Regions from separate parts of the Thalassobacillus sp. B23F22_16 genome, predicted to be linked through region 3. Evidence: riboswitches for the same ligand, from Rfam matches in the RefSeq annotation. Region 3 holds a riboswitch; each other region holds the start of a gene.
The links. A riboswitch is a leader RNA that binds a small molecule or an ion and turns the genes downstream of it on or off. The one in region 3 is predicted to bind S-adenosylmethionine.
Positions count from the first base shown of each region.

Region 1: it holds a riboswitch for S-adenosylmethionine, as region 3 does, so the genes downstream of both, ACGTNI_RS10570 (O-acetylhomoserine aminocarboxypropyltransferase/cysteine synthase family protein) here and ACGTNI_RS05980 (methionine biosynthesis PLP-dependent protein) in region 3, are expected to answer to the same signal.
Region 2: it holds a riboswitch for S-adenosylmethionine, as region 3 does, so the genes downstream of both, metC (cystathionine beta-lyase) here and ACGTNI_RS05980 (methionine biosynthesis PLP-dependent protein) in region 3, are expected to answer to the same signal.

Region 1 covers NZ_JBIEKD010000011.1:87,082-91,321, forward strand. The annotation lists gene ACGTNI_RS10570 (O-acetylhomoserine aminocarboxypropyltransferase/cysteine synthase family protein) at 1-1,504, opposite strand, end outside; SAM riboswitch class I at 1,638-1,746, opposite strand; gene ACGTNI_RS10575 (DUF2188 domain-containing protein) at 2,231-2,428, shown strand; gene ACGTNI_RS10580 (NAD(P)/FAD-dependent oxidoreductase) at 2,611-3,831, shown strand; gene ACGTNI_RS10585 (hypothetical protein) at 3,976-4,240, shown strand, end outside.
Region 2 covers NZ_JBIEKD010000015.1:68,435-72,674, reverse strand. The annotation lists gene ACGTNI_RS12925 (bifunctional homocysteine S-methyltransferase/methylenetetrahydrofolate reductase) at 1-1,108, opposite strand, end outside; gene metC (cystathionine beta-lyase) at 1,112-2,293, opposite strand; SAM riboswitch class I at 2,381-2,492, opposite strand; gene ACGTNI_RS12915 (YkvA family protein) at 2,665-3,138, shown strand; gene purU (formyltetrahydrofolate deformylase) at 3,351-4,240, shown strand, end outside.
Region 3 covers NZ_JBIEKD010000005.1:55,278-59,517, forward strand. The annotation lists gene ACGTNI_RS05975 (hypothetical protein) at 1-723, shown strand, start outside; gene ACGTNI_RS05980 (methionine biosynthesis PLP-dependent protein) at 775-1,887, opposite strand; SAM riboswitch class I at 1,966-2,074, opposite strand; gene ACGTNI_RS05985 (DUF3231 family protein) at 2,249-2,761, opposite strand; gene ACGTNI_RS05990 (DUF2188 domain-containing protein) at 2,902-3,366, shown strand; gene ACGTNI_RS05995 (M14 family metallopeptidase) at 3,585-4,240, shown strand, end outside.

The DNA of each region.
Region 1 (4,240 bases), on a different contig from region 3:
CAACTTTAGTATCGAGCAGCTCGTCTTTTTCTGATATATCTTTCACTTGGAAGCCTAGACGTTCCAATTTCTTGATTTCTGATTTACCCGTTTCAGAAAGTTCTCCTGTCGTGACAATCACACGTCTTCTCAAATCTCCATTTTCGCGATCCAGCGAGGAACCGAGAACAGATTGGACAGTATCTTTTGCATTCTTGGGAGCAGGTGTTTCCGCTCCTGTTGCTAATTCAATTGCCTGATCCAGTTCGGCAAGCAGGTCGGTGGTAGATTCCAGACCAATGGATAAACGGATCAATTCTTCAGTAACACCCGTTTTCTCAAGGTCCTGGGCGCTTAGCTGCTGGTGTGTCGTAGAAGCAGGGTGGATGATCAATGACTTGGCATCGCCGACATTGGCAACATGTGACCACAAGTTGATGTTATCAATCATTTTCCGACCGGCTTCTCGTCCACCCCTGATACCAAATACAACAATAGAACCTGCACCATGGTTCAAGTACTTTTTGGCCAGGTGGTGGGTAGGGTGGCTTTCAAGACCAGGATAGTTCACCCATTCGACTCCATCATGTTCCACTAGATGTTGTGCTACTTCACGCGCGTTTTGTGTGTGCTGCTTGATGCGAAGGTGGAGGGTTTCCAGACCTTGCAGTAACAGGAATGCGTTTTGTGGGCTTAGGCAAGCACCGATATCCCTAAGCAGCTGTACACGCAGTTTGATGGCGAAAGCCAATGGGCCGACATCATAGGCATAACGAAGTCCGTTGTAACTTTCATCAGGTTCCGTGAAGCCTGGGAACTTGCCGTTCGTCCAATCGAACCGGCCACTGTCTACCACTACGCCGCCGATGGTGGTACCATGACCCCCAATCCATTTAGTAGCCGAGTGAACGACGATATCTGCTCCCCATGATATCGGTTTGCAAATATATGGAGTAGCAAACGTGTTGTCGATAATGAGTGGGATACCATTTTCATGAGCGACATCTGCCACTGCTTCAATGTCCAATACATTCAAACTCGGGTTGCCAATGATTTCAGAAAAAACAGCCTTCGTATTTGGCGTAATAGCTTTTTTGATATTTTCCGGGTCAGTACTGTCGACGAAATTAACTGTAATGCCATAGCGCGGCAAAGTATGAGTGAATAAATTATACGTCCCACCATACAAGTTGGTGGACGCAACAATTTCATCACCGGCAGAAGCGATATTAAGAATGGCCAACGTGATCGCAGCCATTCCGGAAGAAGTAGCTACTGCAGCAGCACCATCTTCCAGCAAAGCGATTCGTTGCTCGAAAGCATCGACAGTCGGGTTCATGATTCGGGAATAAATGTTTCCTGGCTCAGCAAGACCAAACAGGTTTTTAGCGTGCTCCGTATCACGGAATACATAGGAAGTAGTTTGATAGATTGGAACGGCACGGGAGCCGGTCGAAGGGTCGACTTCCTGTCCTCCGTGTAATAATAATGTTTCCGGGTTGTATTGATTGAATGGTAGACTCATTAATATTCCTCCTTGAAAATTGTAAATAATCGATTTGGATGTAAAGGTATTCCACGCAGAAACAGTGGGGGAAAGATTTCGAAGGGAAAACAAAAAGCCCTCTTCCTAAGAAGAGGGCGTATATACGGTCCTCCTCTTATCTTTCAGATCCACAGATCTGTAGGAATTAGCACCTTTTCAAGCAATGCTTGATGGTTGCCGGGCATCGTCGGGCCTAGTCCCTCCGCCGCTCTCGATAAGAGATTCGATTGGTTGTTGCAATATTTATGCTTGCTACGTATTCTAGATGATTACAAATTTAAAGTCAAACAATTTTTTATTTTTAAGAAAGATTCTCTATTAAATCTTAGTGCTGATTTAACATTGGGAAAGGATAGGCTGGCAAGACCCCACAGAGCTTTAGCTCGAGGATGCTTGCCGTCTTCCCCGCGGAAAGAAATTAATGCGTAATCACCTTGGGAGACACGACACGCATAAGCAGAACATCAAAAGGGAAGTGATTTTTCTTCCCGTTGATGGACTGCTTATGTCGCGAGTGTCTAGGTGATGGAGCTGGAAAGCGAATCCTTCCCCAACGCCCCTTCTACTCATACAACATTTCGAAATCAAGTCTTCGACTTTTCGACCAGGAAAGGCTTAATGGTAATTTATAGAGCGGGCGATGTTTTGCTGTACAGGTTAGTGGGAACAGGAGTACCAAGAACAAAAGATAGAGGAGTGGATGACATGAAAAAATATAGCGTAGAACCTAACAAAGATGTAACAGGCTGGTTTGTAAAAATTGAGGATATAGCTCCGACAGATCTATATGATGAAAAATCAGTAGCCATTGAAAAAGCGGAAGAGCTGGCAAAAGAAAATAAACCAAGCAAAGTATCGATCCAGGATGAAAATAAAGAAGTGATCGAAGAAAGGACCTTTTAACAATCGAGTTACTTCATAAATGCAAACAAGCTCAGAGTCACTATTTGGCTCTGGGCTTGTTTTATTTAGGGCGCTTTTGTTTTCATTTCTTAGTAACTTGAAAATAATCAGTTTTTTTCTTGGCGGGTTTCGTGTATTTCGGCTAACCTTAAGTAAGAGAAAATCAGTAAAGGCGGGATTACATGAAGCGAGCAGATTATGACGTCATCATTGTGGGGGCAAGAGCTGCAGGGGCGAGCCTCGGAATTTTATTAGGCCGGCAAGGTAAAAAGGTACTGCTGATTGATAAAGCAGCATTTCCCAGTGATGTGTTGTCTACGCACCACCTTTCACACCTGAATTATTTAAAACAATTAGGTGTGCTGGAGGCGGTTGAAAAAGGTGGACTGAGAAAAATTACAAGGATGCGGACATATATTGGAGACAGCTTGATGGAAGGACCCCGCCAGTCATATACGATGGCTCCGAGGAGGGATTTTCTGGATTATACATTACTTAAGCATGCGCTTGAATACCCTCACGTAGAAGTGATGGAAAAAACACGAGTGGACGGACTAGTCTGGGGCTCAGACCGGGTTTTTGGAGTGGAAATTGTACATAACAATGGCGAACGAAGTGAGATTTACGGGGATCTTGTCGTGGGAGCAGACGGGATGCGTTCCCGAGTAGCCCAATGGGTTCAAGCGGAAAAGTATAACGATTTACCTGCTCTTAGACCGGTTTTTTATGGATATTATGAAGGTGTACACCCATTGGAAGAGCCTGCCACCGAAATTTTTCTCCAGGATGGCAGGATTGGCTTTTTGTTTCCGATGGAGCCAGGGAGGGATTGTCTCGGATTAGAAATTCATCAGGGGGAATTTAAAGATTTTACCAGAAATCCTCAACAAATGTTTGAACATTATTATGGCCAGTTTTACCGCATGGATATACGGTTGAAGCAAGCGAAGCTTCAAGGAAGAATAACAGGCGGTGCCGGAGTGGAGAACTTTTTTCGAAAGCCTTATGGAAAAGGCTGGGCCTTGATTGGGGACGCAGCACATAGCAAAGATCCGAGCACTGGTCTTGGTATCAATGATGCTTTCCTGCAATCTTTTCTACTTGCGGAAGCGATTGACCAATACAGTAAGGGAGCAGATTGGAAACAATCGATGGAGCGATTCCATCAGCAGCGGGACAAGCAATTGATACCCTCCTATCAATTGACGATTGAGTACATACAATCTGTACGTTCCTGGTCTGAAAAAGAAAAAGCATTTATTAATACAATAGCCGCCAATCCCATTGTATGGAACAAATTAACTCCGCATTTACCGGAGCTGCTTGAACATCATACAAAAGACAGTCCTATATTATGGAAGGCGGTTAAACAAGAAGCAGCAAACCTAATGAAAGAGGAATAAGCGTTACTCTAATATCTTGTTGGAAACCATGAAACGATATTAAGATAAGTGGAAGAAACACCTGGAGGATAGTCCTTCTTTTAGCGGAAAATAATGTTAAAATGAATGTAGTCAGTACTATAGCGAAGGGGAGGAAGGTCAACTTTGTGGACAAAGGCAGTGGCTTACGAAAAATTACAGGAGATCTATACAGATCAAGTCATGCAGGAAGAAAAACGGCGTGTATTTCAACAAGTATACAGTCATCTACTCGCTCATCTGGATGATTTACAGGCCAGGAATGGACTGAAAGAGGATGTCGAGAAGCAATTGAAGTTATTTAAGGAGTACACATTCATGCCTGGAGATAATCTGTTCCAATCGATGCGTTACATTTTCTTGATTGCACGGGGAGAACGGGTGGAGGACA
Region 2 (4,240 bases), on a different contig from region 3:
CCATCGCTGTATTGCTGATTCGGGGAGAGGCGAGAGAGTTGTCTGCTAGTGTTACCGAATCGACTCCAGCATCTCTTAAAGCCTTTGCCCCGCGCAGATATTTTTCTGTATTCAGTTTTTTCGGAGGGTCCAGTTCGACAATGATGGAACGCTGTTTCTTTGCGATTTCATGAAGGTGTTCCTCACGATTACTGTCATCTACCTGCTTAGGCACAGGTGGCTGTTTAATAGATACTACTTTCTCGGTAATCGGCTTTCTGCCTTTTACTTCTTTAGCGACCGCAGCAATATGCTCGGGAGTAGTCCCGCAGCAACCGCCGATCAGACGTGCTCCCTGCCGGTATAAGTCCAGCGCGCTTTTTTGAAAATAATTTGGGTCATTGGGATAAATTAATCTTCCATCCTCGTAATCTGGCAGACTGGCATTCGGATATGCAGAAAGCACTGCTTTTTCCGGTAGTGGAACATCTTCGAGTGCTTGAATCATATGATAAGGACCAAGACGGCAGTTGACGCCGACAACATCAGCACCTTTTTGTTCCAAAAGGTGAAGCGCATCTGCAAGCGGTGTACCATTTTGCATAACGCCGGGTTCATGCATCGATACTTCCGCAATTAATGGAAGATCAGTTTCCTGCCGGGCAATCTCTAAAACGGTTGTCAGTTCTTCCAGGTCATAGAAGGTTTCAAAAATCAATCCGTCTATATCTTCCATCAGCAGGCAATATAGCTGCTCGCGGAAACTGCGTTTCAATTCGTCCATTGTTGGTATTTCTTTTTGAATATCCCGAATGCCTCCGATGGTGCCTACGACATAGGCATCTTTACCGGCGGCTTCCTTTGCCAGGTGTACGGCTGCAGTATTGATCGCTTTTACGTGATCTTCCAGCCCGTAGCGGGATAATTTAATATAATTGGCTCCGTACGTATTGGTCTGAATAACATCAGCACCGGCACGAACATAGGCTTTATGCACATTTCGTACTTCTTTCGCATGGGACAGGTTCAGTTCTTCAAAACAGCGATCCACCCCGTAAGAATAGAGCAGGGTCCCCATCGCGCCGTCTCCGATTAATGTCTTTTCCTGTAGTGCTTGATCTAATTTCATTCGTTATCCTCCTAGTTCGACTTCTTGCTTGGTGGTTTGTTGCAATGCCTGGTCAAAGTCTTTTATGATATCTTCGGCTTTTTCCAGGCCGACAGATAGACGGAGCAGACCATCGGTAATACCGCGTTTCAGCCTTTCCTGTTCAGGCATGGAAGCATGTGACATCTTCGCCGGGTATGAAAGAATCGACTCGACAGCTCCCAGGCTCACTGCAAATACGGGAATTTCCACATGTTTAGAGAATTCACGGACAGCAGCTGCATCTTTCAACCGAAACGAAAGGACAGCACCGGGACCGTCTGCCTGATAGTTGTGGGTCGAAAAACCAGGATGAGTGGTTAGGCTTGGGTGATATACTTCTTCCACCAATGGATGCTCGGCTAGATACTGTGTGATTTTGATGGCTGATTCAGTCGACTGTTTCAACCGGCAGTCCAGTGTCTTCAGTCCACGTAAAACGAGCCAGGAGTCATGCGGACCAAGAATCGATCCAAAAGCATTCTGTAAATACGGGAGCTGTTCGGCAATCTCCGGATGGTTTGTAACGGCAAGGCCAGCCACAACATCACTATGACCTGCAATGAATTTAGTAGCACTGTGCAGGACCAGGTCGGCGCCCAGTTCCAATGGCCGCTGCAGGGCTGGAGTCATGAATGTATTATCCACGAATGTGTAGCAGCCGTGCGCTTTTGCTAGTTTAGCGACAGCACTGATGTCGGTTATGTTTAAGAGCGGATTAGCTGGTGTTTCGATGTAGACGATTTTGGTATTCGGCTGAATGGCTGTCGCTACCGCATGCAAATCCGTCATATCGACGAAAGTATGCTCGATTCCGAACCGGTGCAGGACCTCGTGGACCAGTCGGAATGTCCCACCGTAGACATCTTCCGTAATGACTACGTGATCGTTTTTTGACAACATCATGAACGAGGTGGAAATGGCAGCCATACCGGATGCGAAAGCAAGCCCTTTATCGCCGCCTTCCAGTCTGGCGATTTCCTCTTCCAGGGCTTCTCTTGTCGGGTTGCCGGAGCGGCTGTAGTCATATTTTCCTGGATTATCAAAGTCTGCTTGATGAAAAGTTGACGCCTGCTGAATCGGCACGCTCACCGCACCTGTGGTCGGGTCGAACTTATGATTACCGTGAAGAACGCGTGTTTGAAAAGAATACGAATGATCGGTCATGTACAATTCCTCCTCGTTGAAAAATCATAGGTAAATATAAAAAAAGCCTTCCCATAAGAAGAAGACTTTTGAATGAATAAGTTCCTCTCCTTATCTTCCAAGCTGCATCACACAACTTGCTGGAATTAGCACCTTTCTGGTCATACCAGTGGTTGCTGAGGCTTCGACGGGCCAGTCCCTCTGCCTCTCTAGATAAGAAATCATCGAGTAAGTATTTAATTGGTTCTCACTAACTTACACTAAAGCGGTGAATTTTACAAGGGTAAGAAGTGAATTTTTCGAATTTTCTAGTAGAAGAGAATGATTGACAACGGTGTAATCGGGGAAGGTAAAATAAGAGAAGCACTTCTATCGAAAAGGAGAATTAGATGATGAGTGAAGAAAAGAATTATAATAAAAAACTAAAGAACTTCAATCCCGGCAAAGCAGTGGAAACCGGGCGTAAATATTTTTCCGAGCGTAAGTTTTTTGCCAAGATGGGCCGCTATGCATTATTGCTCGGTTCTAAGATCGCTTACTACAGCTTCCTTTTGTATTACACATTCAAGAGCCCAAACACTCCGAAGAAAGACAAGCTTACGATTGCGGGTGCACTTGGTTACCTGATATTCCCAGCCGATGTCATTCCTGACTTCATTCCGGTCGTGGGTTTTGCGGATGACAGCCTTGCTATCATCTATGCCATATACAGTGTTGTTTCCCACATCGATGCGTCGATCAAAGCACAGGCCCATGCCAGCATGGCCAAGTATTTCGGCGAAAACTTCAGTAAAGCCGGTATCGATGATAACCTATTGTTTAATCAATCTGATAATGATGACGAAAATCATTCACAGGCACAATAATTTACAGGGCAAAGCGCTAATATAATTATAACCTCGCAAATATATCAGGGAAGTAGCAAATAAAATTCAGGCTGCCCTCTTTAAAATAATGCAGAATTCAATCCCCTCCAGAGGCGAGGGGATTTTGATTTGCTGTCAGCACCTATTTTGTTATAGGATAGAGCGATAAGATAAAGACTAAACTATTAGTAATACATGTAAAGGAGATTATTATGGCTGAAACAACACACCAACATCTACGAAAATTTCAAGAAGCAACTAAAGATAAAGGACGACTGCTGATTTGCTGCCCCGACCAGCCTGGGATCGTAGCAGCCGTTTCTAATTTCCTTTTCCAAAATGGAGCCAATATCATGGAGTCCAGCCAGTATACAACGGATGCCTATGAAGGAACATTTTTCTTACGGATTGAATTTGATTGTCCTGGACTGCAGGGAAAAGAAGAAGAGATGAAGAGCAAATTTCAAGCGGTAGCTGAAAACTTTAACATGCAGTGGGATATGAAATTTGTTTATCAGCTGAAGAGAACCGCAATTTTTGTATCCAAACAATTGCATTGCCTGCGTGAACTGTTATGGGAATGGCAGAGCGGTGACTTAGTAACCGATATTGCGGTTGTTGTCAGCAACCATGAGGATGCCAGGGACTTGGTAGAATCATTCGGTATCCCGTTTCATCATATTCCAGCCAATAAAGATATCCGTAAGGAAGCAGAGAAGAAGCAACTCGAGCTGCTGGAAGATTACAATATCGATCAAATCGTCCTGGCCCGTTATATGCAAATCCTGACTCCTGACTTCGTAGCTGCTTATCCATCCCAGATCATCAATATCCACCATTCGTTCCTGCCAGCATTCATTGGAGCGAATCCTTATGGCCGTGCCTATGAGCGAGGGGTAAAACTGATCGGTGCCACCTCCCATTATGTCACTAATGATCTGGATGAAGGGCCGATTATTGAGCAGGACATCATGCGTGTCGACCATCGCGATAATGCAGAAGACTTGAAGAAAATCGGACGAAAAGTAGAACGCAGTGTGCTTGCTCGCGGTGTGAAATGGGATTTAGAAGATCGCATTCTCGTGCATCAAAATAAAACAAT
Region 3 (4,240 bases):
GCTGCTTCTCAAACAGATTCGCGATGGGGGAAAGTTTTTGCTGTCATTGTCCCGCTTTCCATGCTGCTGGTTATGTTATATATGGCATACACGAAATTCAGCAGTGGAAGAATGGGTGGTTTTGAAGGAGGAGACGGAGCGGCGTTCATCGGCGGTGTTGCTGTATTATTATTATCTTTTGCGACGCTTGCTTTTGGAAAAGGGAAGGCACTGGATCGTATTTCCGAGCACATTACAGAAGGTTTTGTATTTGCTTTTAAAGCGATGGGACCTGTCATCCCGATTGCCGGCTTTTTCTTCCTGGGAAGTGGAGATTTCGCCGGAAGCATTCTGTCACTGGGAGAAGAGGCCAGTCCAGCATTTTTGTTCGATCTCGTGCAGGCAGGTCAAAATGTAATCCCGGAAAATATGGTGCTGTCTGCCTTTGGTATTCTGATTATCGGTATGATCACTGGTTTGGATGGGTCTGGTTTTTCCGGTCTGCCATTGACAGGGGCATTATCTGGTGCACTTGCTTCAGGGAATATTGATCCTGCTACCCTGGCAGCTATTGGACAGATGGGATCCATTTGGGTTGGCGGCGGAACTTTGATCGCCTGGTCATCGCTGGTAGCTGTAGCTGGTTTTTGCGGGGTTTCTGTTATGGAACTTGTTCGCAAAAACTTCTTCCCTGTCATCATTGGGCTGATGGTATCCACTACTCTCGCTTTATTTATCTGGTGAAAATAGCCCCCTTACGCTCTTAGGGTAAGGGGGCATTTCCAAGGGGAAAAATCAGACATGCTGGTGCGAGTTTTCTAATGCCTGCTGTAGATCCTGAGTTAAATCCTCAACATTTTCGATTCCTACGGACATGCGAAGGAGCCTGTTACAAACTCCATAGCTGCTGCGAATCTCTTCTGGTATATCATAATGCGTCTGGGTAGCTGGATAGGTGATGAACGTTTCTGTTCCTCCCAGGCTCTCTGCAAATGTAATCAGTTTCAGTTGTTCGAGTAGATGTGGGACGGCTGTTTCATCCTGAACACGAAAGGAAACCATACCGCCTTTGCTAGGATATAAAACGTCAGCAATAAAAGGACTTTGTTCCAGGAACTTGACCAGCTGTTTGGCATTTTCTTCATGCTGTCGCATTCTCAACCCTAACGTCTTCATCCCTCGCATCAATAACCAGCTGTCAAACGGAGATAATACCGCTCCTGATGAATTTTGTTCCAAGCGAAGTTCTTCTAAAAGCTTGCCATCACGAGCTACTACTAATCCGGCAAGTACATCATTATGTCCGCCCAAATATTTAGTCCCGCTATGGAGAACGATATCCGCTCCCTGCTCAAGCGGACGCTGGAGGTATGGCGTGTAGAATGTATTATCCACGATTAATAAAATTTTGTTCTTTTCAGCAACCTTAGCCAGTGCCGTGATATCGATTTGTTTCATCAAAGGGTTTGTTGGAGATTCAATGAACAGTCCTTTCGTTCTATTTGTAATGACCTGTTCAAAATCTGCTGGGTCAGAGCTATTCAAATAGTGAAAGTTGAGGCCGAACTTTTTGAAATGAGTTTCGAAAATACGATAGGAGCCACCATAAACATCCTTCGTTACAATGAACTCATCCCCCGGTTCAAAAATCGAAAAAGTAGCCTGGATGGCAGCCATTCCTGAACTAAAAGCCACACCTCCTGCGCCGGATTCCAGATCAGCGATTGTCTGCTCCAACAAATCACGCGTCGGATTGCCTGTTCGCGAATAATCATACCCGCTTGATTTTCCGATCCCTTCATGCCGATATGCTGTAGAGAAATACACAGGAGGATTAACTGCTCCTGTTGCTGTTTCACTTCGGTTTCCTGTTTGTGCGAGTGTTGTATCAAGGTGATAAGTGCCCATCATTCCGTCTCCTTTATTGTAAAATAAAAAATCAGCCCTTCAGAAGAAGAGCTGATTTTACCGTCAATTAGCCACTTCTTCTTATTTTTCAAATGGATCATACCATTTGCTGGATGTAGCACCTCACCATAATGGCAGGTTGCTGAAGCTTCATCGGTCCAGTTCCCTCAGCTTCTCTTCATAAGAATTGTGAATATTCAATTGAAATGAGTTAATTACCAACATACAGGAATTTTGCTAATGATGCAATCACTTTTTCATAAAAACTTTCCCATTGCCAATAAAATTTTAACATGACTTTTAACATAGCTATATTTTAAAAGAAAAAACCAGACCATGTATTGATGGTCTGGTCCAGGGGTTAAACTGGTTCAGGTACTTTTGTATGCAGGGGAGGTGTTACCAGCCAGCCCTTCTCTTTATTCAGACGAAGCGCTTTAGCGGCAGCCTGGGTTTTGTTCATATGGAACTGCCCGAACATCATCGCAACGTCTTCACGCGTACACTGTCCGATGACCTGGCTGCAGGCAACCATTCCCAGTGATAAATCTGCGGAAACCTGCGCGCTGATTTCCGGATCGTTGAAACGTGCGCCAACCGGGATATCCTCTAACGTAGCATTGGATCTTTCTGGAGCGGAAGGAGGTAATGCTATCCCGTTCGTTTTCAGAATCTCTTCAATACTTTCTGATTCATGCTTGATTCCCTCAATTAACTCTTCAAGCAACTTCATCAATTCTTTATCTCCTGTATGGTTCATAAACGTCTGGTAACGTGTGTAATTTCCTTTAGCCACGGCTAAATAGGACCACATTCCGAACACTTCCCCATAATGGAGAGGCTGTTCTTTAGGATCGCCTGTTAAAATTCCCATTAGAAACACTCCTTTTTTTGTGGTACATAGCTAGTATTTATATTGACTGGGCAACCTATACCTGCCTAAAACAGGCAGAAGATGTTTAATATGTTCATTTATGCGGAACATATTAAACAAACGATTCAGGAGGTGACGTAATGCCTTGGGATAAGAATGATTATCCAAGCTCTCTGAAGAATTTAAATAGCGCCGTCAGGAATAAAGCGATTGATATAGCAAATGCTATGTTAGATGAAGGCTATGATGAAAACCGTGCAATCCCAATCGCTACAAGTCAGGCGAAAGAATGGTACGACAATGCATCACAAAAAGAAATAAATGAAATGAAAGATGTCGATGATAAGGAATTGAAGGAACGGGAAGATAAACAATATGACAACCGGCCGGAATTATTGGACCGTGGAGAACATGTTGTCGCCCATGATGACGGTTGGGCAGTCCAGGCTAAAGGAGCCAAAAAGCCTGACCAGGTGTTTGACAACAAAGATGAAGCGATTGATCGTGCAAAAGAAATTGCTGAAAATAAAGGCACCAAAGCTGTCATTCATAAGAAAAATGGAGACGTTCAGAACGAACACAATTATGAAAACAGCAACAAGTAATGAAACAGACCTCAAAAAAAGGTCTGTTTTTTTGTATCTCGCAATAAGGTTTGAACCAGCGAATGAAACTTTTGGAATAGATGAAGAATAAGCATAGGACGTATGTATCCTTCTGTTAGGGCGTTTTTCCTGAGTTGCGTTTTTTTGACAGGATTCCTCTAAAACTGTCTAGAAAGCTCAAAGAGAACCCGAATAAAATGACGAAAGGATGCATGGTTATGAAAAGAAAAGCATTAAATATCGCTTTATCTGGTGTGTTGTTAAGTTCAGGTCTTGCTTTTGGTACAGTAGACTCTGTAAGTGCGAACGGCCCGAATTACAATGGTAATGAAACGATCAAGAACGAGCGTTTGCATTCGTATAGTGAAATGGTCAAACTCCTTGAAAGGGTCGATCAAAAGTCCGAAAACTTGACGTTAGAAGTATATGGACAGTCTGTAAAAGATCGTGATTTATACCTTGCTAAGTTTGGGGAAAATGAAGATAATCCGACAATCTTATTTTTGACACAGCAGCATGGAAACGAAACATTGACAACGGAAGCTGCTTTGAAAATGGTTCAATACTTAAGCACAGACAGCAATGAAGTTCAACAAATCTTAGATAATGTAAATGTATTGATTGCTCCTCGTCTCAATGTCGATGGAGCAGAAGGCGATGTAAACTTCTCACTGGACGACTATGTCTCAGGGACACATACGCGTTATAACGCAAATGGAGTAGATCTTAACCGGGATCACGTTGACCGTGAGCAGCCGGAAACAAAAGCCCTGCATGAGAATGTACTTGCAAAGTATATGCCAGACTATATGATTGACTTCCATCACCAAGGTACACAGGTGACGAAAGGAGAAGACGGACCGCTTGTATCTGG